Regions from separate parts of the Weizmannia sp. WK01 genome, predicted to be linked through region 1. Evidence: riboswitches for the same ligand, from Rfam matches in the RefSeq annotation. Region 1 holds a riboswitch; each other region holds the start of a gene.

Region 1 (7,564 bases):
CCAAAGATACCGTTTATCGGTTTCTCAACCAATCAACGTTCAACTGGCGTCGTTTCCTCCTTTCACTGGTTGCCTCAGTGATTGGAAAAGTTTCGAAATTGACACGTCATGACCGTCCGAAAGTATTGATTTTAGATGATTCATCTTATGACCGGAACCGAAGCAAACACGTTGAGCTTCTGGCTCGCTGCTTTGATCATGCATCTCAAAAAATGCGTTTTTACAAAGGATTCCGCATGTTGACATTAGGATGGTCTGATGGCGCAACATTCCTACCCGTTGACTTCTCATTATTGAGTTCGAAAAAGAGCCAGATCAACGGCATATCCGAAAATATCGATAAACGCAGCTCCGGTTATAAGCGCCGAAAAGAAGCATTACAAACGGCACCAGAACAGATTCCTGGCATGATTGCCCGGGCGATGAATTCTGGTATCGATGCTTCCTATGTTCTAATGGATTCGTGGTTCACCCAACAACCTCTCATCAAGGAGATTACAGAACAAGGTCTTGACGTAATTGGTATGGTCAAAAAATTAAAACAACGCTATTTTGTCGATGGTAAGCGTGTTAGCCTAGATGAATTGTATCGTCTAGCTAAACCGACTAGTGGAAAGAAAGGAATCTTGCGTTCCATCCATACAACGCAGGCCAATGGCGTGCCAATTAAAGTTGTCTTTGTTCGCAACCGCAACAAGAAAAGCGACTGGTTGGCGATTTTGAGTACAGACTGTACACTGAGTGACCAGGAAATCATCCGTATTTACGGGATGCGTTGGGATATTGAGGTTTTCTTCAAAACAACAAAGTCCCTATTAAAACTACAAAAGGAATTCCAGAGTCGTTCATATGACGCGCTTATCAGCCACACGACCATTGTGTTTGCAAGGTATATTGTCTTGTCATGGCAAAACCGTTGCAGTGTAGATGACAGAACATTAGGTGGCATGTTTTATGAATTATGTGATGAAATAGATGACCTTGATTGGGCTGTTGCATTGCAGCAGTTAGTCGAGATTCTTGAAGATACTCTGGATAAAAGTAATAAGAAAATTCAACAACTGATCAAAAGTCAACTACAACAATGGATTGCGGGTCTGCCGAATTATATCAAGGTATACCTACCTGTTTCAGTCTGCGAAAGTTGAGTAATTATATTATAAGAAAGTTAAAAAGTGAATGAATATGCATTTCCATGTTGTTTAAATTTTTCCCGGCCGTTTTGAATCATGGGGAAGGGCGCGCTTTTAGGGGCCCAAATTGCCCGTATTGACCGCGAAAATGTTTATAAAAAAAGCCCGGCTCGGCCGGGCTTTTCAAATATCCAATCTATTCTTTTTCCAAGGCGGCTTTTAAAGCATCTGCCAGGCTGTTGCCGAAACTTTCCTCTTTCTTTGTGTATTTTTGCAGCAATTTCTTTTCTTCATGTTTTGACAAAGTTTTTTTCTTTTCGTCTGCTTTTTGGACAATATTGCAGTGGCGGCACTGGAAATAGACGCCGGATTTGCCGTGATGAATCTCCATCTTTTTATGGCAGGTCGGGCAGCGCCTATTTGATAGTTTCGGGCTTTTCCGCTTTGTAAACCGGCATTCCCGGTTTGAACAGACAAGCTTTTTCCCGTCTTTTCCGTTTACTTCTTTCATAAGGGAACCGCATTCCGGGCATTTTGTTCCCGTTAAATTGTGGGCGCGGTATTTTTTGTCACTCGTCCGGATTTCACGGACGAGGCGTACGGTTTCCCGGCGGATGGTTTCCAAAAACTGCTTCGGGTTGCCTTTTCCGCGGGCAATTGCTTCAAGCTGTTCTTCCCATTTGGCGGTGAGTTCCGGCGATTTTAGCTCGTCATTGACAAGGTCGATCAGTTGCTTGCCTTTCGGGGTCGGCACAAGGCGGCCGGACTCACGGCTGATCGTTTCGGAGGAGACGAGCCGTTCAATGATATCGGCGCGTGTTGCCGGCGTCCCGAGTCCGTATTTTTCCATTCTCGAAAGAATATCCGCTTCGGAATACCGTTTCGGTGCTTCGGTTAAATGCTGGCTGAGCCGGATTTGTTCCAGCTTAAATTTTTTTCCTTCTTTGATCGAAAGCAGCGTCGTATTTTCCCGCTCCTGTTCATGGTGCAAAACAGCGGTAAAACCGGCATTTTTCACGGCCATTGTCCGCCCGGTCATGGTTTTTCCGCCTGCTTGAAGTTTAAATTGGACGGTTTCATATTCATAAACCAGATAGAATAGCGCAAGGAACCGTTTTACGATCAGATCATAGATTTTCCGTTCATCGGCAGACAAATCTGATAAGGCCGGGCGTTCATCTGTTGGAATAATCGCATGGTGGTCCGTCACCTTCGCATCATTGATGACACGTTTGGCCAGTATTTTACCTTTCCGGGAAAGGACCGGCTGAACTTCTTCTTTGTATGCATCTTTCACCGCAAGCAGCCGGTCGTACATCGTATTTTCCATATCTTTCGTCAAATATTTCGAATCGGTGCGCGGGTAGGTAACGAGTTTATGCTGTTCATATAAGTTTTGCAGCACGTTCAATGTTTTTTTTGCTGTAAAACCAAAACGGTGGTTGGCATCGCGTTGCAGTTCCGTCAAATCGTAAGGGAGCGGCTGCTGCTCTTGCTTCTGTTTGCGGATCACCTCTGTCACGACGGCAGTCTGCCCGGATAAAGCCGCATGTATGGCATTTGCTTTTTGCTCGTCAAATATCCGTTTTTCGCCATGCTGGTCATACGATACTTCGAGTTTTCCGGCGAGCGCTTCAATGGTCCAGTATTTTTTCGGCACAAAAGACTGGATTTCCCGTTCGCGCTCGAGCACCATCGCCAATGTCGGCGTCTGCACGCGCCCGGCGGAGAGCGGATCGTTGTATTTCACGGTTAAAGCACGGGAGACGTTCAATCCGATCAGCCAGTCTGCTTCGCTGCGGCAAACGGCGGAGTGGTACAGATTGTCATACTGCTTTGCCGGTTTTAACTGTTTGAATCCGTCTTTAATCGCTTTATCGGTCTGGGAAGAAATCCATAACCGTTTCACCGGTTTTTTCCAGCGCATTTTTTCCAGAATCCAGCGTGCGACAAGTTCGCCTTCGCGCCCGGCATCGGTTGCGATAATGCAGTCTTTGATGTCGCTTCTTTTGCCAAGCTGTTCGATCGCTTTATATTGCGGATAGGTCTGCCGGATTGTTTTAATTTCCATTTTATCCGGAAGAATCGGCAGGTCTTCCATACGCCATTCTTTATATTTCGGATGATAATCTTCCGGCATTTTCAGTTCGATCAAATGGCCGAGCGCCCATGTCACGATATAGCGCGGCCCCTCAATATAACGTTTTTTATTTTCCGTGCAGCCGAGGACGCGCGCAAGTTCGCGCCCGACGCTCGGCTTTTCGGCGAGTACAAGCGATTTCATTGCATAACACCTTTCTTTTATTCCTGTCTGAACAAGTATAACGCATCAAACAGGATTGATAAATCATTTCGTTTCTTCTGTTTTCACAGTGAAAATTTTGAAATACAAACGGGCTTTTGGTAAAATTGTGGTTTGTAAGAGACAGTGTAACCTGAAAGCCTGCATTATATCTTGCAAATATAATTGGATAGGTGGTTATCAATAATGGAACAAACAAAGCCGTACAGAGTCTTATTGTATTACAAGTATGTTGAAATTGAAAATCCGGAAGCCTTTGCAGCCGAGCATTTGCAGTTCTGCAAAGAGACCGGTTTAAAGGGGCGTATCCTCGTTGCCAAAGAAGGGATCAATGGCACCGTTTCCGGAACGGTTGAACAAACAACCAAATATAAAGAAAAGATGCACGCCGATCCCCGGTTCCGGGACATGGTCTTTAAAGAAGATGAAGCAGATGGCCATGCGTTTAAAAAAATGCACGTCCGCCCGCGCAAGGAACTTGTTACGCTGCGGCTTGAAAAAGATATCAATCCGAATGAAAAAACGGGAAAATATTTATCCCCGAAAGAATTTCGCGAGGCGCTGCTGGCTGAAGATACCGTTGTACTGGATGCGCGCAATGATTATGAGTATGATCTCGGCCATTTCCGCGGAGCATTGCGTCCGGATATCCGCACTTTCCGCGAACTGCCGGGATGGGTGCGCGAACATAAAGATCAATTAAAAGGCAAAAGAATTGTGACGTATTGCACAGGCGGCATCCGCTGTGAAAAATTTTCGGGCTGGCTTTTGGAAGAAGGGTTTGAAGATGTCGGCCAACTGCACGGCGGGATTGTAACATACGGAAAGGATCCGGAAGTGCAGGGCGAGCTGTGGGACGGCAAACTGTATGTATTCGACGAACGGATTTCCGTTCCGGTCAATCGAAAAGAACATGTCGTTGTCGGCCGGGATTATTTTACGGGGGAACCGTGCGAACGTTATGTCAACTGCGCCAACCCGGCCTGCAACAAGCAAATTTTATGCTCGGAAGAAAATGAACATAAATATATGCGGAGCTGCTCGCATGAATGCCGTACCGTACCAAATAACTTATATGTAAAAGAACACGGCCTTACACCGGAAGAAGTGGCTGAACGGCTGCGCCGGATCGAAGAAGAAGACGCGGCGTTAAACCGGTAAACGGTGCGGCTTTTAACCTTACTATCCGAAAAGCGGATGGTGAAAAAGGGCATGGAAACCGTGCTCGCTCCCTGCCGGAACGATTCCTTGCTTCGGAAACGGCATTTTCTTGAAAGAAACAAGGCCTAAAGAGCGGAATGTGAAAAAGAGAAGAAAAACCGGGAACTGCTGCAAACATCCCAGCTCGGGGGCAGGGTTAACAAGCGGTGCGTTCCGGAACAGAGAAAGGATTTGGTGCAACTGGGCCAAATCCTTTTTATCTGCCTGTTTTTTGTGTAAAATGGGGAAAAATGGGCATCTTTGCCGCTTCATACGCGGTATGGCAGAGGATGAAAATCAGCGGGCAATATTTTCAGGATAGAAAGAAAGGCGGGATTTGGATGTGCGGGAGGTACACGTTAACGGCATCTGTAAATGAATTGGAAGAAAGGTTCCATGCCAAAGCTTCTTTTTCAAGCAGTGAATATGCCAAAAGTTATAATGTCGCGCCTTCGCAAATGGTGGCTGCCGTGATCAGCGCCCATGGGCAGTACAGACTCGGTTTTTTAAAATGGGGCTTGATTCCTTCCTGGGCAAAAGATCCGAAAATCGGGCATAAGATGATCAATGCCAGAAGCGAAACCGTATTTCAGAAACCGGGTTTCCGGGAGGCAGTGAAAAGGCGGCGCTGCCTCATTCCGGCCGATTCTTTTTTTGAGTGGAACCGAAAAGACGGCACCCGGGAGCCGATGCGGATCAGGCTTAAGAACAGGGGCATTTTTGCGATGGCCGGGCTTTGGGAAAAATGGATGGACCAGGAAGGGAATCCGGTCTTTACTTGCACGATTTTAACGACAAAGGCGAACAGGATGATGGCAAAAATTCACGACCGGATGCCGGTGATTTTACGCAGGGAAGATGAAGAAAAATGGCTGGACACATCGGTCACTGAGGCGGGCCGGCTGTTGCCACTCCTTTCGCAGTATGATGCAGACCTAATGGAAATGTATGCCGTATCTGAACGCGTCAATTCGCCGAAAAACAATTTTCCGGAGCTGTTATTGCCAAAAGATTAAATTTTTTGTTGAAATGTTGTGGCAAAAAGTTTATCATAAAGGTGACAATTTCATGAACGTAACCACAGGGGGAGCGTTAAGCTGAGAGTGAACGCCATGTTCTGACCCTTTGAACCTGTCCGGTTAATGCCGGCGTAGGGATGTGGAATTTCTTTTGTCCTCCCATGGTTCGTTATGTTCATGCATACCAAAAGGGGGATTTTTTTATGGGCAAATTAAGTTTACAGGCTATGATTGAAGCGGCTATTTTTGCGGCGTTCGCGCTCGTGTTGGACTTATTGCCGTCCATTAAGGTGACGTCCGCGATTTCTCTGTCGTTTGCCATGCTGCCGATTTTTGTGGTCGCTTTTCGCTGGGGATTTAAAGCAAGTGTTGCTTCCGGATTTATTTGGAGCCTGCTGCAGATCGTCACCGGTGATGCTAATGATATTCTTAACCCGCTTCAGGGCATCATGGAATATCCGGTCGCTTTTTCGTTCATCGGGTTTTCCGGGCTTTTCCGGCCGCTTGTCGAAAGAAGCTGTCGTCACGATAAAAAGGGCACGATGACTTTTTGGATATGCCTTTCCGTTCTTACCGGAAGTTTTGCCCGCTATTTCTGGCATTTCGTAGCCGGCGTGATTTTTTGGGGTTCCTATGCGCCTAAAGGACAGTCGGCGTTTCTCTATTCTCTCATCATGAACGGCGGCACGATGATTGGGAATGCGATTTTATGCGCAGCTGTTGCGGCGATTCTCTTGAATGCCGCCCCGCAGCTGCTGACAAAATACCGCAATCCGCACAGGCATGCGGCATAAAAGCAACTTGAAAACGGCAAGGCCAACTGCGCCTTGCCGTTTTCGCTGAAGGAAAGAGGCTTCATGGTAACAGGCGCCTTGTAAAGCCGGTAGTCCGGTTTTTACTGCTTTTTCGGTTGATGATAGGAGGCTACGGGTAAGGCTTTCGAGAAACGGGAAAAGATAAATAGAAGGAAAATGAAAGAAAGGGGATTTTATGGACAAAGACATTCATCACCCGTTTGGCCACCGGGTCATCCCGATGACTTCGATTGAGAGCGGAACAGGCAGGGAATTGCTGCCGGATATCTATTGCCTTACCATCCAAATTGTCAATGTGTGCCTGATCGGCAGGGCCGGAACCGATGCATTTGTCCTCGTGGATGCCGGCATGCCGGGTTCTGCCGAAGCGATATTTTCAGCCGTGCGGGCACGCTTCGGGGAAAAGGCAAAACCAAAAGCGGTTTTACTGACGCTCGGCCATTTTGACCATGTCGGAGCGATTGCGCCATTATTGGAAAAGTGGGACGTGCCGGTTTTTGCACATCGATTGGAGTTGCCCTATTTAACCGGGCGTGAAACGTATCCGGATCCCGATCCGTCCGTTGAAGGCGGCCTGCTGGCGAAGATTTCCATGATTTATCCGAATGAACCGGTTGATCTTGGCCATGCTGTCCAGCCCCTTCCCGAAGACGGGACGGTCCCGTTTTTGCCGGGCTGGAAATGGATCCATACGCCCGGCCATTCGAGAGGGCATGTGTCGTTCTTCAGGGAAGCAGACAGCGTGTTGATCATGGGGGACGCATTTATCACCGTCAGGCAGGATGAATTTTGGAAAGTGCTGGTGCAAAGGCAGGAAGTAAACGGGCCGCCGCGCTATTTTACAAATGACTGGAAAGCGGCCAAACGCTCAGTTGAAAAATTAGCTGCTTTAAAGCCGGAAACTGCTGTTTGCGGCCACGGGATCCCGATGTCTGGCTCCGGCTTGCGGAAAGGGCTTGAGGACCTTGCATCCAGATTTGATGAAATCGCGCTCCCGGATCACGGGAAATACGTAGATGGCACACAATAGGCGGTTTGTTCATTGCTTCCTTCCCCGCAAAGGTTTACAATAATTTGTAAATGGATGGATATAAA
Region 2 (7,564 bases), 740 kb from region 1:
GACATGATGAAAAGTCTGCTAACTGTCGAGCATATATCAAACGCTTTAGATATCGGGTGCGGAGGAGGGATTTATTCGAAAGCCCTGGCAGATATGGGCGTTCAAACTGTTATAGGCATCGATTTTTCGGAACCGATTCTTGAAGGAGCGAAGGAAAATTGTAAAGACTATAAAAATATCTCCTTTCAACTCGGAAACGCTTATGATACAGGCTTAGAAAGTCAAAGCTTTCAATTGGTGATTGAAAGAGCGTTAATACACCATCTTTGGGATTTGCATGCTTGTTTTAAAGAAGCACACAGACTGTTAAAGGATGGCGGGGTTTTTATTATTCAAGATCGCACACCCGATGATTGCTTATTAGAAGGAGATAACACAAACATCAGAGGGTATTTATTTGAGTTATTTCCAAAATTAATTGATGAGGAAATAAAACGCAGGCATAGCAGCCAAACGGTCATCGAGGCTTTGCAAGAAGCAGGGTTCAAAAAAATTGAAGAAGTTAAATTATGGGAAACAAGAAAGGTGCACGAAAATAAAGCGCAATTATTAAAAGACATAAGTGAAAGAACAGGAAGAAGCATTTTGTATGAACTGGATGATCAAGAACTAAGTTTGCTGACCGATTATGTCCAGAAAAAGGTGACAAAGGAAAATAACATCGTTGAAAAAGACCGGTGGACAATATGGAAGGCAACTATTTAGCTGATTGACCGCCTGCAGGGCAACGGGTAAGAACAACATACTCTCCCAAATTTTTCCAGGCATAAAATTAGAAGATCTGGAAATGCATCAAAAGGGGATGTTCAATTTTAATTACTAAATCCTGAACAATATTTATGTGTTTGTGAGGCGTCCTCTAAGGATAGCTATAGAGCAGATCATAACAATTATAAAGACATTGATAAAATAGATTTCCGGAAATATAAGTCCTGAAATTGAAGTATTTTTAACCATTTTCGGCCATTTCCTGGACAGTGCCGAAACGCGGCAAATTAGGGAAAGTGGCCGGTACTACTATTTTAGGCCGGGCCAGAATCAGTGCCCGTCAATGTCGAAGCAAACGCTATTGATTGAGTATCGTTTTAAAAGATGTCTCATGGCTAACCCAGATTCTGCTTAACGGATAGGACGTCCTGATATCTCACAGCACCTGAGCCATGTGGAGTGTGTTTGCATTTAAAAAATATAATGAGAAAATAAACCACAAGGCGGTGAAACGTTTTGAGAGTGAGCCGTGAAGAATTAAAGCGGATGATTGATCAAATTCCTGAACAAGATGTCCTTGAAGTGTATGATTTTATTGAATTTTTAACCTTCAAGCGGGGAGAACAAGCACTAAACGAAAAGGAAGTTGAATATCTGGCAAAAGATGAAGAAGTTGTTCGTCAGGTTCAAAAGAGTCGCGAAGATCGGCGAAACGGACGCATTTACAGCAAAGAACAGGGGCTTAAGTATCTTCGGAGATGTTTCAAGGGGTCTTAAGCGTGGACAAAGAGTATCGTGTATTTTGGTCACAAACTGCGCTGGACGAATTGAGCAATATTCGGGGATACAAACAAGAAGGCATATGCTTATTGGTGTTAGTATGAAACATAAACGCTTGGAACAAAAAGGATCGCTTGGTCAGCTTTCATTAGCTCGTAAAGTAACGATAAGTCGAGAAACCCCTACTTCGAGTGACCCATCGAAGTGAGAGTAGTTCACTGTGGAGCCATTTTTATACGTATATGTCAATTCTATTTCGTGCAATGTTTGTGCTCGCCTGAAGCGGGAGAAGGGAGAAAAATGAACAATCAATTTCGACGAGAAGATATTGACTTTTATTCAAATGGAACAAGGTGTAGCGCGTGGCTATATCTACCCAATGTAGATAAAAGGTGCCCGGTCATTGTAATGGCTCATGGCTTGGGTGGAGTGCGTGAAATGCGGTTGGACGCATATGCTGAAAGGTTTGCTGCTGCCGGGTATGCCTGCTTTTTATTTGATTATCGTAACCATGGAGCAAGTGACGGAAATAAAAGACAACGGATAAATGTAAAAGAACAACTTGCAGATTGGAACTCTGCCATTGATTTCATCAAAAAGAATGATAGCATTGATGATAGTAAAATACTCCTGTTTGGAAGTTCGTTTAGTGGGGGACACGTTATAACCCTATCAGCTCATCGAATAGATATTCTTGCAACCGTGGCACAGTGCCCATATACAAACACCTTAGCTACAGTGAAAACGGTCTCACCACTATCTGCCCTAAAAATATTCCCCTTTGCCATAGCTGACGTTTTATCTTCTATTACCGGGTATCATCCGGTCATGATTAAATTGGTGGATGCGCCGGGGAAAGTAGCGATGATGGCTGTTTCTGACTACAAAAAGGTTTTTAAGTTGATGCCTGAAAATTTAAAGTTTGTGAATAAAGCCCCCGCAAGATCGGTTTTAGAATTCTTTAAATATTCGCCTAGTAGATACACTAAAAATATAGGAATACCGATATTTTATGCGGTTTGTCGGAAAGATACATTAGCACCTGCTTGGGCAACCATAAAGTGTGCAAAACGCTCCAAGAAAGCAACGATAAAAGAGTATGACTGTGGACATTTCGATATTTATTTAGGTGATTATTTTGAAAATGCAATAGTAGATTATATAGGCTTTTTTGATAAAATTACAAAAGGCTAGTTGGATAATCAAATGCAACAAGCTAAATAAATGAAAAAAACCATGATAAACCGTTTGCGATAAAAACGCAATCAATACGGGGGTTTATCTATGGTGAAGATTGCCACCCTTCGTGCAGAAGGAAATCCATGCAAGTAATCACTGATATGGTTGGCTGTAATAAAAATACCGTATCTCGGGAACTGAAGCGTGGTACAGGCAGCATTTGAGTCAACATTCTTTGGCTCTGTTTCCATATTTTACAAAAACTTAAAAGACGGACAATAAATCTCCTGTTGCACAAAATACGATACTATGATATGGTAAGAGTAATGTAAATGAATATTCATAATAATCTACTAGGGGCGCCGGGTTGGCTGAGAAGTACCCTTTGAACCTGATCTAGTTCGTACTAGCGAAGGGAAGTAGGTGATGAAATTACACCTGATGATTTGTAATTGATACACCCGCTTTCCGATGGAGGGCGGTTTTTTTATTTTGAGGATGCTCCTCCTGCCATTGCTCGGGGCAAAGGGTGAAACCAGCCTGCAAACCGCATTCGGCTTTCCGGTAAACAAGGAGGAATCATTGTTGAAACGATCTTTTACAGAAAGACTATATCAAAATGTCCAGCCGATTTGGGAGAAAAACCATAACCATCCTTTTGTCGTGGGACTGGGGAACGGAACTTTAGAAAGAGATAAATTTATCTATTATTTAAAGCAGGATTACGTATATTTAGTTGAGTACGCAAAACTGTTTGCCATGGGTGTTGTGAAAGCGGGTAACCTCGGCATGATGACGAGATTTGCTGCGGTGCTCCATGAATCGTTGCATTTTGAGATGGAACTGCACCGCCAATACGCTGCCGAGTTTGGCGTTACTCGGACGGATTTAGAAGCAACCCAACCAACGCCGATCAACCTTGCTTACACGAGTTATATGCTGCAAGTGGCCGCCAATGGAAGCTTGGCTGAACTTGTTGCCTGCTTGTTGCCGTGTGCCTGGGATTATTGGGAAATTGGGAAACTGCTAAAAGTAAATCATCGAGACACATTGGAGGCCAATCCTTACAAGAAATGGATCGAAACCTATTCTTCAGAAACGTTCGGCTCCGGAACGCAGTGGTTAATTGACTTAATGGACCAACTGGCAAGCGGAAAATCAGAAACGGAATTGGCAGTCTTAGAACGCCATTTTCAAATAGCCTCAAAGTATGAATACTTATTTTGGGATATGAACGATAAAAAACAAGACTGGCCGGTCTGATTTTCATTCACAACTAAAAAGGAGGGAAGGTTGGTTCTAATGAGAAAAACACAAAAAATAACAGCAACTGCAGTTATTGCAGCTATCACAACTGTATCCAGCAGCTTGATTTATATCCCGGTTGGTTTTGCAAAAATTTTTCCGGTACAGCATTTTGCCAACATACTCTCGGCTGTTTTGCTAGGCCCCGGTTATGCGGTTACGCAAGCTTTTATATCCTCGCTTTTACGTAACTTGCTTGGGACAGGGAGTATTTTTCCTTTCCGGGAAGCATGATCGGCGCGTTTTTGGCAGCTTATCTGTACGCGAAGACGAATAAGCTCATTTTTGCCTTTGTTGGGGAGGTTATGGGGACAGGCATTCTCGGTGCCTTGGCATGTTATCCCATTGTTGTTTTCTTACTCGGCCAAGCGTCAACGCTTTTCGGATTTATCCCTGCCTTCTTTTTAAGCTCTTTTGCAGGGGCCATTTTTGGCTATGTTTTGATAAAAGTTTTACAAAAAAATAAAGGGTGGGACAGAATGATCAATCATACCGTAAGCAACCGTAAGTTTTGAGCGAAACACCGGGGAGGAGTGAAGGCATTACCACGGCGCATACAGGATGCCAGCCATTGATAACCGGTCAAAATTTATGCCAGCAAAACCAGGCTCTTGAAAACAGCAAGCTGTCTTACGTTATTTTTATTCCTGTCCCGAAATCTGTGCCAGCAACATCAGGCTCTTGAAAACAGAGCCTGATGTTATTGGCATTATGACGGCACTCCGGCATAGTCTGAAACCTTCGCTGGCCGGATCCATTTGCCAACCGGCTCGCCTGTATACAGCCGCTATCCAGATTGAATACGAGCTTCCTCTTACATTTACATTTGAACGAAGCACCACGGAGGATTGAAGGCATTTGCCATGGTGCATACAGGTTGCCAGCCATTGATAACCGGTCAAAATCCATGCCAGCAAAACCAGGCTCTTGAAAACAGCAAGCTGTCTTGCGTTATTTTTATTCCTGTCCCGAAATCTGTGCCAGCAACAACAGGCTCTTGAAAGCAGAGCCTGATGCTGTTGGCATTATGACGGCACTCCGGCATAGTCTGAAACCTTCGCTGGCCGGATCCATTTGCCAACCGGCTCACCCTTGATACCACCGCCATCCAGATCAAATACGAGCTGTCCTCTTACAAAAGTTTTCGTAACCCGGCAATCAATTTTTCTGCCGATATACGGGCTGTGCTTATGGCGGTAATAGAGGTCTTCCGCACTTACCGTGTATGGCCGGTCGGGATCGAGAAAGAGGAGATCCGCATCTTTTGCGAGCGCAATTTCCCCTTTCGATTTTAAGCCAAAACGTTCGGCAGGGTTGGTTGCAATCATGCGCGTAAATTGCGTAATGGGAATATTGCGCTTTTTGACAGCCTCATCGAACATCAAATCGACATTATTCTGGCACCCGGTTATGCCGCCCCATACCTCAAAAATATTTCCGGTTTCGCTGTCCTTCATTACAGGCGGGCAAGGGGAATGGTCGGATGTCAGCATATCGATTTTTCCTTGTTTCAATCCTTCCCAAAGTTTTTCCTGCTCCGCTTCGCTGCGCAAAGGCGGGGAACATTTGGCAAGTGGGCCGATTTCCGCAAATTGGGCTGTTGTGATGGTAAAGTAATGGGGGCATGACTCAAGCGTGACATCCTGTCCTTCGTTCCGCACTTTCGTAATTTCTTCCACCCCTTCCGCACTGCTGACATGGACAAAATGCAGTTTGCACCCGGTTTGTTTCGCAAAATATAGCGCCCGCTTGATGGCATCCACTTCTGTAAATACAGGCCGTGTTGCAACATAATCAGCCGGACTTGTTTTCCCTTGTTTGATCATCTCCTCTGCTAACCCATCGGTAATGGCGGCATTCTCTGCATGAATCAATAAAATATGTCCCAGCTCGGCTAATTTTTTCATCCCCGCATAAAGCGTGTAATCATCTACATTTTTAAAGTCTCCCGGCAAATCGGTTCCGCAGCTGGCCATAAAACATTTATAAGCAACAACACCGCAATCGGAAAGTTCTTTTAACTGATCGAGATTACCTGGGACTAATCCGCCGTAAAAAGCGTAGTCCACATAGTTTTTGCCGGCGGCAGCGGCAAGCTTTTTTTCTAAAGCATCTTTTGTTGTCGTGGCAGGCAGCGCATTTAAAGGCATATCTACATAGGTTGTCGTTCCCCCGGCGGCAAGCGCCTTTGTTCCGGTTTCAAATCCTTCCCATTCCGTCCTCCCCGGTTCGCACATATGCACATGGATGTCGACCATTCCCGGCATCACATATTGGTCTGAAGCGTCATAAACTTGTTCTGCCGTTTCCTCAATTTTATCCGCAATTACAGCAATTTTTCCATTTTGGATGGCAAGATCAGCGATTTTAACGCTGTTTCTAAAAACAACTTTTCCATTTTTTATGAGCGTATCATATTTCATTGTGAATCCCCTCCCTGTGATTTGATTCGAGAACGACTGTGTTTTGAAAAATTGTATCCTTTTTAAATTTTGAAAACGGAAATGCGTATTTTGACAGAATGATATAGGCTAAACCAGCCGCAACAAAGCCGATGATCCATGCCAGTTCCACTTTTGCAAATGCGGCAGCCGCGCCAATTACTAATGAAATGACAGCCGCAGGGTTATAGCCGGAATAAGGCCCGTCTTCCGCGTACAAGTCGGCGATATTTACCTTTTGTTTTCGGAAGATGTAGTACTCAATCAATAGAATGGCTACAATCGGACCTAAAAACGCCGAGTAAGCCAGAATGAAAATGTCGAGCCCCTTTGCTGAAGAATCCCGGACAAGCACCCATGGAAAAGATGCAAAAGCAAGCAGCCCTGTAATGGTGACAGCATACTTAAATTTTAATTTCGTAAGCAATGTAATGACGTAAGTTGGTGGAATAATATTGGCAACCATATTCACCGAAACGGTCCCGATCACGATAAACGCAGACACGAAAAATGTAATATAAGGATTATCGACCACTGCTGAAAAAGCCTTTACAGGATTTGTAATTCCGGTAGCAGAAGCAAGCATGGCCCCCATCGTTAAAGCAAACCCGTATGCGATAAAGATCGGAATAAAATACAATAACCTTCTTTTTGTATGGCTGATCCCGGCTTTCAATTCTCTTGAATAATCCGCTGCACTTAAAAAGATGGCGGCATAATTGCCCATAAACGTCATGATAAAAGCAAAGAATGGCAGCCCCCACGTTCCTTTTGCATGCACCCATTTGTTTGCAATCGTGGCGCTATGGGATGTGAGAAGAATGCTGAACACATAGAAAAGTGCAGCTAAAATCACGACTGAAGTCAGGGCCTCCACCCACTTAATCGCATGAAAGCCATAGAGGGAGAGCGCAATTTGAAACAATTGGAGCACGATAAAGCAAACAGCCGCATTGTCAAAAGCTCCGCCCGTTGCAATTTTGGCCATTTCATTTAAAGCCGTGCCGCCAATCCAGCTTTGGTATCCGTACCAAACAATGGCAGGTATCCCGCGGCAAAGCGATGTGAATATCGAACCTTTTACGCCGAAGGACATTCTCAGCTGGACAACGTACGGAATGCCTGTTTTGTAGCCTAATCTGTCGTTCAAT
Region 3 (7,564 bases), 820 kb from region 1:
TGCATTCGCAAGATGAGGTTTTAAAAAGGCGGGACCATTAAGAGATAAAGTGAACAAAAAGCTGGGGTAAAACGCTGTCTTAAGGACCCGGTGTTGCACTGCAGATGAAGTTTGGAAAGGGGAATGTTTAAATTGGCCGGTACAACAGCTGTAAATGAAAAAACAGGGGAGCGGGATGCCCTGATAGAAGAAATTGCCCGTTATGTGCTAGACAAAGAGATTACGAGTTCCGAAGCTTTTGAGACTGCGCGTTACGGGCTTTTGGATACGCTCGGCTGCGGCATTCTCGCCCTCCGTTTTCCGGAGTGTGCAAAAATGCTCGGTCCGATCGTTCCGGGTACAACCGTGCCGAACGGGACGCATGTGCCGGGCACTTCCTATGTGCTCGATCCGGTTGCGGGGGCGTTTAATATTGGCTGCATGATCCGCTGGCTCGATTATAACGATACGTGGCTCGCGGCGGAGTGGGGGCACCCTTCCGACAACCTCGGCGGCATCCTTGCTGTTGCGGATTTTTTGAGCCGGACGCGCGTTGCCAACGGGAAAGCACCGCTAAAAGTGCGCAATGTGCTCGAGGGCATGATCAAAGCCCATGAAATCCAAGGTGTGCTTGCTTTGGAAAACAGTTTGAACCGCGTCGGGCTTGACCATGTTTTATTTGTCAAAGTGGCTACAGCTGCTGTTGCGACAAAAATGCTCGGCGGCGGGAAAAACGAAATCATGAACGCCGTTTCCCACGCCTGGATTGATAACGGCCCGTTGCGCACATACCGGCATGCGCCGAATACCGGTTCGCGCAAATCATGGGCGGCCGGCGATGCAACCAGCAGGGGCGTGGCGCTTGCGCTGATTGCGATGAAAGGGGAGATGGGTTATCAAACGCCGCTTTCCGCACCCGGGTGGGGATTCCAGGACGTGATGTTCAAAGGGAAAGAACTGAAACTGGCCCGCCCGCTCGGTTCCTATGTGATGGAAAATGTTTTATTTAAAGTATCGTATCCGGCAGAATTCCATGCACAGACGGCAGCAGAAGCCGCAGTTAAACTCCATCCGGTTGTCGCCGGGAAACTGGATCAAATCAAGCATATTACCATTACAACGCATGAATCTGCCATCCGCATCATTGATAAAAAAGGGCCGCTTTATAACCCTGCTGACCGCGACCATTGCATCCAGTATGTGACGGCTGTCGGCCTGATCAAAGGCAATATTACGGCGGACGATTATGAAGACGCAGTCGCCGCTGACCCGCGCATTGATGCATTGAGGGAAAAAATGGCAGTTGTTGAAAACAAACAATACAGCATCGATTACCTTGATCCGGATAAACGTTCCATCGCGAATGCCGTACAAGTCTTTTTTGAAGACGGCACATCAACTGAAAATGTGGAAGTCGAGTATCCGCTTGGCCACCGCTTCAGAAGGGAAGAAGCGATCCCGAAAATTATCACCAAGTTTTCGGATAATATCGCCACCCACTATTCCGCGAAGCAGCAGGAAAGGATCAAAGAAGCCTGCCTTGCGGGAGAAGCGCTTGAAAAAATGGCCGTTCATGAATTCGTCAATTTATTCACCTTGTAGAAAGGATGTTGCACCATGGTTTGGATTGTCAATCACCCGTCTTCACAGGAGGCGCTTGCCAAACGGTTTAAGGAACGCATACAGGCGCCAGGCATTTTGCAAATCCCCGGCGCGCATGATGCAATGGCGGCACTCATTGCAAAAAACACAGGGTTTGAGGCGCTTTATTTATCAGGCGCTGCCTATACCGCGAGCAAAGGGATTCCGGATCTTGGCATGATCACATCGACGGAAATGGCGGAACGTGCACGCGATCTCGTGCGTGCCACCGATTTACCGGTTCTTGTTGACATTGACACCGGCTTTGGCGGCGTGCTGAACGTTGCCCGCACCGCCCGCGAAATGGTTGAAGCAGGGGTTGCGGCTGTTCAGATTGAAGACCAGCAGCTTCCGAAAAAATGCGGGCATTTAAACGGCAAACAGCTTGTGGAGACATCCGACATGCGCGAAAAAATCCGGGCGCTCAAAAGTGTGGCACCGCACCTCGTAGTTGTCGCACGTACGGACGCAAGAGGCGTCGAAGGGCTGGATTCCGCCTTGACGCGAGCTGAGGCGTATGTGGAAGCGGGGGCGGATGCGATTTTTCCGGAAGCGCTCGAGTCCCGTGATGAATTCCGGCTGTTTGCGAAAAAAATAAAAGCGCCGCTCCTTGCCAATATGACCGAATTCGGTAAAACCCCGTATTATACGGCGGAAGAATTTCAGGAAATGGGATACGCGATGGTCATTTATCCGGTTACTTCGCTGCGCGTTGCCGCAAAAGCTTATGAAAGGGTGTTTGAAAAAATCAAAAACGAAGGCACGCAAAAAAATGCCCTTTCCGACATGCAGACGAGGAAAGAACTTTACAACACGATTTCTTTAGAGGAATTTGAAGCGCTCGACCAGTCGATCGCTAAAACGATTCTGCCTGTTACGCCTGATCCTTCCTCATCAACGTAAAGAAAAAGGGCAAACCCGCCTTTTCCGTGCGGGTTTGCCCTTTTAAACTTAGCGGCCGGCCTATTTGGGGCTTACTCAATAAGCAAAATGGATACTGACAGCTTTGGCAAAAATTTTAAATGCAAGGGTTTTTTTCGACATCCAGCACTTCTTCGCGAACATCTACCTTTTCTCTTGCGACGTTGAGTAGTTTTCGCCAAATTCGTTTTTCAACCCGGATGCCGTTGTTTGGCCGGAAACTTCTGTGGCAGGATCGGCTGTTCTGGGAGCGGCCGTTTCATTGAGGGCAGAAGCATCATTGTCTACGAGCACAAGATAGTGTCCGGCATCAATTTCAGTCGAATAGCGGTCCAGTTCGTCCTGCGGGAGATCCAGATTGGTCAGTTTTCTTGTCGTTTCATCATAATAGTCCGGCTTGAAGAACCCTTTGATTTTCTCCCAGACAGAGCTGTTTTGTTCATCCTGGACAGTGGTGGTGTGGTCCACATTTGCGCCGGTCTGCTTTTTCAATAAAGTTCCATCATTCCCGTTTGAAATAATAGAAATATTGGAAGTGCTGTAGCCTTGTGCGGTCAACCGGTCTACTACGTCAATCGTTTCCTGCAACGTTGTGTAAATACCAACTACTTCTTTTGCCATCTCTATCTGCCTCCTAATGGTGATAGTGCATTTTTACCCGGTAGAAAAAGGGTTAAACGAGTTTCATAGGTTTTAACATCTCCATAAAATTCAGTCAATATAGAATTAAATGGAGGGAGAGAGATGGAAGAATCTGCATATCTATCGTATGATGCAACAGGGCTGGCCGGACTCGTAAAGCGAAAAGAAGTAAGTGTGGAAGAAGTGCTTGAGGCGGCAATGGCCCGGATTGAAAAAACAAACAGGCGTTTAAATGCCGTCATCCGGACACGGTTTGAGAAAGCAAAAAAGGAAGCGGCCACGCTCCGTACAGATGAGCAGCCATTTGCCGGCGTGCCGATTTTGCTGAAAGACCTTTCTCAGGCAGTAAAGGGCGAGCTGCTCACATCCGGATCAAAACTGCTCCAGCAAAACCGTGCCAGAGAAGATGCTTTTTTTACGGCAAAATTGAAGGAAGCGGGGTTTATCATTCTCGGACATACAAACGTACCGGAATTTGGATTAAAAAATATTACGGAACCTGAACTTTATGGTCCGGCGCGCAATCCGTGGAATCCCCATTTTTCACCCGGCGGATCAAGCGGTGGTTCCGCGGCTGCGGTGGCTTCCGGGATGGTACCGGTTGCCGGTGCAAGTGACGGCGGCGGATCGATCCGCATCCCAGCTTCTTTTACAAGTTTAACAGGATTAAAGCCGACAAGGGGAAGGACACCGGTCGGGCCGGGCCGTGGACGGCAATGGCAAGGGGCGGCTATTGACTTTGTGCTGGCAAAAACAGTCAGAGACAGTGCAGCGCTCCTCGATGTGCTACAAACGGTAGAGCCCGCCGCTGCTTTTCAAACGCCGCTTTTTCCGGGATATGTAAAGGAACTAGAGCGGAGTGGAACGAAAAAATACCGGATCGCGTTTTCGGTTGAATCGCCGGTCGGGACGCCTGTCAGCCGCGATGCAAAACAGGCTGTCTATAAAACGGCAAAATGGCTGGAGCAGGAGGGCCATCTTGTGGAAGAAGCCAAAAACGGTGTTGACGGCAGGCGGCTGATGGAAAACTATTATTTAATGAACTGCGGGGAAATGGCGGCGGAACTTTCGGATTTGGAAAGCGCACTTAGACGCCCGCTTACGGAAAAAGATATGGAGCCGGTTTCGTGGGTCTTGTATGCTGCCGGGAAAAATGTCACGGCGGCGGAATACGCAAAGAGCCTTGCGGAGTGGGATAAAGCCGCAGCACAAATGGCTGCTTTCCATGAGACTTATGACCTGTATATCACGCCTTCAACCGCGTTTCCGGCACCGAAAATCGGGGAACTTACCCAAACCGGGAAAGAGCGGGATCGCTTGTTTGGCGTTACCGGACTTCCGAAAGAAAAGCAGCAGGCACTTGTCTATGATATGTTTGAACCGAGCTTAACGTTTTCCCCGTTTACGCAGCTGGCCAATTTAACCGGGCAGCCGGCGATCAGCCTGCCGGTTCATGTAACAGCGGCCGGGCTTCCTTTAGGGGTACAGCTGGTTGCGCCGAAAGGAAATGAACATTGGCTGCTGGATGTCGCTTATGCGCTCGAACAGTCGGAACTTTGGGTTGGCATGCAGGGAAACCCTTGCCTTTAAAGCATGAATAAGCGGCGTTACTTACGCACGGGTTGGAACTCTACGTTAAGGAAGGCCGCGAAAAATCCTCGCTACCTTAACGTAGAGTCACTCTACGTTAAGGAAGGAGACCAAAAATCCCCGCTATCTTAACGTAGGGCGTTCTATGTTAAGGAAGGGTGAAAAAAGCAGGATTTATCTTAACATAGAAAGGAAGCTCGACAAAAAGACATGCTTTCTTAATGTAGAGACGTCCTATGTTAAGGAAGGCTGCCCAAAAGTCCCGCTTCCTTAACGTAGAGGCGTTCTACGTTAAGGAAGCTCGAAAAAAATGCCCGCTTTCTTAATGTAGAGGCGTTCTATGTTGAGGAATGCCGGCAAAAAGTTCCGCTATCTTAACGTAGAACTCTCTATGTTAAGGAAGTCCGAAAAAAAGACATGCTATCTTAACGTAGAGGCGTTCTATGTTAAGGAAGGCCGTCAAAAATCCCCGCTATCTTAACGCCCCAATCTTTACCAAGGCAGGCAAAGGCCGGCTTGCGCACCGCACCATCCTATTGAAAATTTTTTGCCAAAAAGGATGGCTTTCATGTTACAATAAAATTACAAGGAAAAAAAGCAGGGGAGCCGGTTTGGCTGAGAGGATGCCGCTTTGCATCGACCCTTCACCTGATCTGGATAATGCCAGCGTAGGGAGTCTCATATTGAAGCATGTTTCGGCATGTTTTGGATGGACAGGCTTTCTTGCGCATGCAATGAAAGCTTTTTTATTTGAAAAAAAGGAGGAGAATTTGATGGAAAAATCGAATCAAGTAACGGTTTCTTTTTCAGTTGTTCCGCATATTAAAAGTGATGACTTATACGGTGTCGTCGACCGCGCGATCGAAGTCGTCCAAAATGCCGGCGTACGTTATGAAGTCGGGGCAATGGAAACGACGATGGAAGGCGATCTTGACGAGCTGCTTGAGATCATCAAAAAAGCGCAGGATGCTTGCGTTCAAGCCGGTGCGATTGATGTCCTCACATCGATCAAAATCCATTACCGGCCAAGCACCGGGGTGACAATGGATGAAAAAATTGCAAAATATCGCGAACAAACGCCGCAGCCGGTTCGTTAACACGGCGCTCACGGCTGCCTGGCTCATTTTTTTGCTCTTCGTCTGGCAAGGGGTAACGGCCGGCTTTCATATCAGTGAATGGATGCTGCCAAAACCGACGGAAGTATGGCAGGAATTGAAAAGCCTGCAATGGATGGTTTGGCCCAATATTTGGCAAACTGCAAAAGAAGTATTGATCGGACTAGCCTTTTCCATTGTGATTGGCGCAGCGATTGCCGTTTTTATGGATATGGTTCCCGTTTTCCGGATGCTGGTCCGGCCGCTTTTGGTCGTTTCGCAAACGATTCCGATTGTGGCAATTGCGCCGCTTTTAATCGTCTGGTTCGGATTCGGGCTCCAGTCAAAAATCATTGTGGTCATTTTAATCTGCTTTTTCCCGCTGGCATTGAGCATCCTGGAAGGGTTTCAAACGGTGGATGATGACTTGGTGAAACTGTTAAAGACCATGCATGCTTCAAAATGGCAGCTATACCGGAAAGTCAAATTTCCGGCTGTGCTCCCTTACTTTTTTTCCGGTTTAAAAATTGCCGTTACATATAGTGTGATGGGTGCCATTATCGGTGAGTGGCTCGGCGCAAGCGAAGGGCTCGGCGTCATGCTGACAAGGGCGACGAAATCTTTTATGACGGCCCGCCTGTTTGCTATCTCTGCTGTCATCATTGGGCTCACATTTCTTTTATACGGCGCTGTTGAATGTTTGCAAAGGCTATCCGCACCATGGGTATACCGAAAGGAAGATCATCAATGAAGAAAATGTTAATCATCTTGCAGGCGGCCATGTTGCTGCTTGCTGCCGGATGCGCCGGAAGCGGGCAGAAGGAAAGCAGCAAAAAAGCGCTGCAAAAGGTGACGGTTGTGCTGGACTGGTTTCCGAACACCAATCATACCGGCCTGTATGTAGCTAAAACAAAACACTATTTTCAAAAGCAGGGCCTGGATGTGAAAATCATCCAGCCGGGGGACAATATTACGGCTGAACAAATGGTGGCTTCCGGGAAAGCGGATTTCGGGGTCAGTTATCAGGAAAATGTCACCACGGCAAGGACGGAAGGAATTCCGATTGTGTCCATTGCCGCGATTATCCAGCACAATACTTCCGGCTTTGCTTCTTTGAAAAAAGACAACATCACTTCTCCGAAAGACTTTGAAGGAAAACGTTACGGCGGCTGGGGTTCGCCGTCTGAAGAAGCCGTCATCAAAACGGTCATGGAAAAATATGGCGCCGACTACAGCAAAGTAAAAAATATTGTGCTCGGCCAGACGGATTTTTTCAAATCAATCGGGCGTGAAGCGGATTTTGAATGGATTTATTACGGCTGGGACGGCATCCAGGCAGAGCGGAGCGGGAAAAAACTGAATCTTATCATGGTCAAAGATCTCGACCCTGCGCTTGATTATTACAGCCCGGTCATCATTACAAGCGAAAAACTGGCCAAAGGGGATAAACCTCTTGTCAAATCTTTTATGAAGGCTACGGCTCAAGGCTATACATTTGCAATCAAGCACCCGGAACAGGCCGCCGATATCCTGATTAAGGACGTGCCGGATACAAATAAAGGGCTTGTCCGCGCCAGCCAGAAGTGGCTAAGCACGAAGTACCAGGACGATGCCGCGGAATGGGGGGTACAGAAGGAAGAAGTGTGGCGCCGTTATATGGACTTCCTTTATGACCATAAAGTCATTAAGAAAAAAAT

What was found. Region 1 has a riboswitch for thiamine pyrophosphate ahead of thiT (energy-coupled thiamine transporter ThiT). Riboswitches for the same ligand answer to the same signal wherever they lie in the genome.
Region 2: it holds a riboswitch for thiamine pyrophosphate, as region 1 does, so the genes downstream of both, tenA (thiaminase II) here and thiT (energy-coupled thiamine transporter ThiT) in region 1, are expected to answer to the same signal.
Region 3: it holds a riboswitch for thiamine pyrophosphate, as region 1 does, so the genes downstream of both, OF158_RS03775 (MTH1187 family thiamine-binding protein) here and thiT (energy-coupled thiamine transporter ThiT) in region 1, are expected to answer to the same signal.

What each region holds. Positions count from the first base shown of each region.
Region 1 covers NZ_CP109616.1:1,643,115-1,650,678, forward strand. The annotation lists gene OF158_RS07580 (IS4 family transposase) at 1-1,148, shown strand, start outside; gene OF158_RS07585 (DNA topoisomerase III) at 1,330-3,417, opposite strand; gene OF158_RS07590 (oxygen-dependent tRNA uridine(34) hydroxylase TrhO) at 3,622-4,596, shown strand; gene OF158_RS07595 (SOS response-associated peptidase) at 4,977-5,651, shown strand; TPP riboswitch at 5,709-5,809, shown strand; gene thiT (energy-coupled thiamine transporter ThiT) at 5,858-6,448, shown strand; gene OF158_RS07605 (MBL fold metallo-hydrolase) at 6,645-7,499, shown strand.
Region 2 covers NZ_CP109616.1:900,248-907,811, forward strand. The annotation lists gene OF158_RS04080 (class I SAM-dependent methyltransferase) at 1-705, shown strand, start outside; gene OF158_RS04085 (hypothetical protein) at 1,231-1,485, shown strand; gene OF158_RS04090 (alpha/beta hydrolase) at 1,789-2,682, shown strand; TPP riboswitch at 3,013-3,102, shown strand; gene tenA (thiaminase II) at 3,139-3,930, shown strand; partial or broken gene thiW (energy coupling factor transporter S component ThiW) at 3,970-4,487, shown strand; gene allB (allantoinase AllB) at 4,998-6,395, opposite strand; gene OF158_RS04110 (NCS1 family transporter) at 6,385-7,564, opposite strand, start outside.
Region 3 covers NZ_CP109616.1:821,249-828,812, forward strand. The annotation lists gene prpD (2-methylcitrate dehydratase) at 124-1,581, shown strand; gene prpB (methylisocitrate lyase) at 1,597-2,523, shown strand; gene OF158_RS03765 (YflT domain-containing protein) at 2,686-3,162, opposite strand; gene OF158_RS03770 (amidase) at 3,286-4,773, shown strand; TPP riboswitch at 5,363-5,465, shown strand; gene OF158_RS03775 (MTH1187 family thiamine-binding protein) at 5,547-5,870, shown strand; gene OF158_RS03780 (ABC transporter permease) at 5,821-6,618, shown strand; gene OF158_RS03785 (ABC transporter substrate-binding protein) at 6,615-7,564, shown strand, end outside.